DNA from 2 places in the Mesorhizobium sp. M0028 genome. Region 1 is predicted to be linked to the other one. Evidence: predicted binding sites of a transcription regulator. Region 1 holds the regulator's gene; the other holds the start of a gene.

Region 1 (2,202 bases):
CGGCTTCCTGGGCCCTGCGCGTCAGCGCCGGCATGTCGCGCAGTTCGCCCGACTTGTAGTTGACGTGGTTGACCAGCACCACGGCGGTGCGTTCGTCGATCAGCTCTTCGATGCTCGGCGCGTCGACCCCCGAGAGGCGCAGCAGCGTATCTTTTCGCGTCGAAACCACACCCTCAGCCATGTAGAGGTCTGTCGGAAAACTGTCGCCCTCGGCGACGATGACCTGCCGCTCCGGCCGCATGGCCATGGCGGCGTGCAGCAGCTTGTAGATGTTGACCGATGTCGTGTCGCAGACCACCGTCTGGCCGGCCGCGGCACCGATCAGGCGCCCGAGCTGGTCGCCAAGTTCGAGCGGCATGTTGAACCAGCCGGCCGTGTTCCAGGCGCGGATGAGATCATGCGCCCATTCTTCGGTCACTGCCTTGCTCAATTCATCGAAAGCGGCACGCGAAGCGGCCCCTAGCGAATTGCCGTCGAGATAGATCACTCCTTGCGGCAGCACAAAGCGGTCGCGCATCGCGCGCAGCGGATCTGCAGCATCCATCGCCCTTATGGCCACGAGATCGGGAATTCCTGTCATGATTTGTCTGCTCCCCAAGATTCACCGCAACGCCGGACACGCATCGACGGCATCCATCGGTCACGAGCGGTTCTCCATTACCTGGTATCGCGCAGCAAGGCTCCACCGGCGACAAGTTGCCTGACCATGCGGTGGAAACCAGGAGCCAAGCCAACCCAAGGTTGGCGTTTTGAGTTCGTTTCGTTCACGGTGCATTGACCAAACCGCACAGTCGATACGGCTTCAATTCCGTGCCCCTTTGCCGGCTGACGGCCGATACCAGTGCCGCCTTCTGGAAACCCAGAGGCCGCAAACGAAAGCAGAATCAAGGCGATGAGGCCCGCGGCGGTGAAAATGCAGCGTCCCGGTTTGGCGAGTGGTATCGTTACCCGAGCCCTAACACATTCATTAAACTTTAAACAGTTGCGGAACACAACTGGAACAGATAGTGTTTGTTCTGGGTTTGTTTTTCTGATTCTGTTGGGGGTCGCTATGCTGACACGCAAACAACACGAACTGCTTATGTTCATCCACGAAAGGCTGAAGGAAAGCGGTATCCCGCCCTCCTTCGACGAGATGAAGGAAGCGCTCGACCTGGCTTCCAAATCGGGAATCCACCGGCTGATTACGGCGCTGGAGGAGCGCGGCTTCATTCGCCGTTTGCCCAACAGGGCCCGTGCGCTGGAGGTGCTGCGCCTGCCCGATTCGATCGCCCCCGGCCTCAATGCGGCACGCAAGTTCTCGCCGAGTGTCATCCAGGGCAGTCTTGGGCAAGGTCCTCGGCAAGGCAAGCCGACATCGTCGCGCGTCCCTGCAGCCGGCAATGACGACGATGTCGTCGCCGCCGTGTCTATCCCGGTGATGGGCCGCATCGCCGCCGGTGTGCCGATCGATGCCATCCAGCACCAGACGCATTCGATCTCGGTGCCGCCGGACATGATCATGGGCGGCGAGCATTATGCGCTCGAGGTCAAAGGCGATTCGATGATCGAGGCTGGCATTTTCGACGGCGACACGGTGATCATCCGCAATGCCGATACGGCGAGCCCCGGTGAGATCGTGGTGGCACTGGTCGACGAGGAAGAAGCGACGCTGAAGCGGTTCCGCCGCAAGGGCGCCTCGATCGCCCTGGAAGCCGCCAATCCGGCCTACGAGACGCGCATCTTCGGACCAGACAGGGTCAAGGTGCAGGGCAAGCTCGTTGGGCTGATCCGCCGCTACTGAGCTGCGCCCTTGGCGCCGGCTTTTGGCTTGTCGGCTCTGCGGTATGGCGGCATGCCCCGCGCCGCGCGGGAAAATTTCCGCTGCACGTGCCAGGGCCGGTATGATTTTTCGACGGCGAAGCGGATTTCGGCGCGTGTTGCCGCTTGTGGATCGAAATAGACGGCCGCACTTCCCGCGCGCGCCAGTTGCCGTTTGGTGACGACGAGGACCAGCCGGTCGTAGTAGCAGGGATTATGGGCGGTGGCGTCGTCGATGACGATCAAGCTGGCAAAGGCGCAGGCTGGCCGTGCAGTATCGCGGTCATTGGCTAGCGCGATGATCGCGCCGGATGGATGCCTGGCAAGGCAGAGACCGTCCGTGCAAATGAACGGCATGCCCGGCGGTAAGTCGGCCGGATCGGCAATGTCGAATTGCGGATC
Region 2 (2,202 bases), 190 kb from region 1:
CCCGAGCTCGAAATCCAGTCTTTCGCGATACTGGTCGGCCGTGTAGCCGGGTGTGAGCCCATGCGCCGCCAGCCGCGCGTCCAGCCCTTCATGCGCCTGCCGGGCAAGCTCCTGCGCCTCCGCTTTAACCGCCGCTTCGGCGTCGGCGACATCGCGGCCGGCAAAGCGCGGCAGGATCGGGTTGCGGGTCTTCGGATAGTAGGAGCAGCGCAGCGCGATCTCGACGGTGTTGTCGATTGCTTCCGGCAGGTCGGCGAACAGCCTCGCCATATCGGCCTGGCTTCTCAGGAAGTGGTCGGGCGAAAGGCGGCGGCGATTGTCGGCCGCAACCACGGAGCCTTCGGCGATGGCGATCAGCGCGTCATGCGCCTCATAGTCTTCACGAGAAAAGAAAAACGCCTCGTTGGTGGCAACCAGCGGCAGATCGTGGCGGTAGGCGAGGTCGACCGACGACTGCTCGATCGTGCGGTCGTAGCCGGACACGCGCTCCAGCTCGACATAGAGCCGGTCGCCGAACAGGCCCTTGAGCGCCAGGAGCCGGGTCTCGGCGAGTTCGCGGCGGTCCTCTTTCAAGGCATTGCCGATCGGGCCTCGCGGCCCGCCCGTAAGGCAGATCAGACCGTCGGAGTGGCCCTGCAGCATCTCGGTCGTCAGATGCACCGCTTCGCCGGGCGGTGTCTCGAGGTAGACGCGGCTGACCAGCCTGACCAGATTGCTGTAACCGGCCTCGGTTGCGGCGATCAGTACGACGGGCCGCATCTCCGGTCCTTGCCGCCTGCGGTCGCGCTGGCTGTCGCTCGCCTCGCCGGAAAAGGCGAGGTCGATCTGGCAGCCGATGATCGGCTGGATGCCGTCCTTCCCGGCTTTCTGGGCGAATTCCAGCGCGCCGAACAGATTGTTGGTATCGGTGACGGCTATTGCCGGGCATTCATCCTGCACCGCATGGCCGACGATCTTGCCGAGTTGCAAGGCACCTTCGAGCAGCGAATAGGCCGAATGCACGCGCAGATGAATGAACCGACGCGCCGCCTGCTCCGCCCGCGACGCCTTTGCATAGGCCTCGCGCAGCAAGGGATCGCGTGGAAGTCTCTCATTCGCCATGGTTTTTTCGCGCCGCCTCACAAGGACTCAGTCGATGAAGATGTATTGTCCGGCACCGGGTAACACGAGTCCAGCGGAAGCGATTGGAGCTTTGGAAGTTTAGAGCAACCGCTGAAGCTGCCAATCTCCCCCCTCGTGGGGGAGATGTCCGGCAGGACAGAGAGGGGCGCTGTCCCGCCGACCTCAGGCCGGAAACAAAAAACCCGCCACAGCGGGCGGGTCGTTGGAGCCAATTAGCACCATACCGAGATTAGTAGCATAGCTGCCGGCACAAAGCAAGAACAAAATACGCCACGACGGCAAAAAGCGAATTCCTCACGGCCTCGCCTGTCCCTCCTCCACTGAGCGTGCCAACCCATTGCAAGGTCGCGTTTCTTCGCGCCCCTCTCTGTCCTGCCGGACATCTCCCCCACGAGGGGGAGATTGGCCGTCACCTCGGCTTTCGCTAATCTCCAACGTCCCAGGCCGGCGCCGAGGCGGATTTCAGCCTCACGCGAATTGCATGATCACCGCATCGACCGCAAGGCTGTCGCCGGGCTTGGCGTTGAGCTTCGATACGATGAGATCGCGCTCGGCGCGCAGCACGTTTTCCATCTTCATCGCCTCGACCACAGCCAGCGTCTCGCCGGCCTTGACCTCCTGCCCCTCGGCAACCGCGATCGACACGACGAGGCCAGGCATCGGGCAGAGCAGCATCTTCGACGTGTCCGGCGCCACTTTTTCCGGCATCAGCCTTTCGAGTTCGGCGGTGCGCGGCAGCATGGCGCGGGCTGTCACAGACATGCCTTTCCAGGCAAGGCGGAACCCGTTCAGCACCGGCCTGACCTGCGCCGCGACTTTGCGGCCGCCGACCTTGCCGCGCCAGATGAGATCGCCCGGCCGCCAGTCGGAGGTCACCCTCAGTGCCTTGTCGCCGTCGATTGTGAGGTCGAGCTCCATCGGAATGGAAATCATGCCTTCGACGATGGCGACCGAAAGATAATCCCGGCCGATCTTCACCGCCCAATCGCGTTTCAAGGCGCCGGAATGCGGCGCCAGCCGCCCGCCCAGCCGGTCGAGCCGGTCGCGGCGCAGCAGTTCGACCGCGGTGGCGATCGCGGC

Evidence for each region. Region 1 encodes LexA, which represses DNA repair genes until DNA is damaged. Its sites were predicted from a motif close to TGTTCNNNNTGTGTTCNG; they were not measured.
Region 2: the regulator LexA is predicted to act here: its motif matches at 1,368-1,385, upstream of dnaE (DNA polymerase III subunit alpha).

What each region holds. Positions count from the first base shown of each region.
Region 1 is NZ_JAMYVG010000001.1:316,341-318,542, reverse strand. It holds gene kynU (kynureninase) at 1-580, opposite strand, end outside; gene lexA (transcriptional repressor LexA) at 1,052-1,783, shown strand; gene NKJ93_RS01555 (ComEC/Rec2 family competence protein) at 1,777-2,202, opposite strand, start outside.
Region 2 is NZ_JAMYVG010000001.1:124,158-126,359, reverse strand. It holds gene dnaE (DNA polymerase III subunit alpha) at 1-1,101, opposite strand, end outside; gene NKJ93_RS00625 (acetyl-CoA carboxylase biotin carboxylase subunit) at 1,591-2,202, opposite strand, start outside.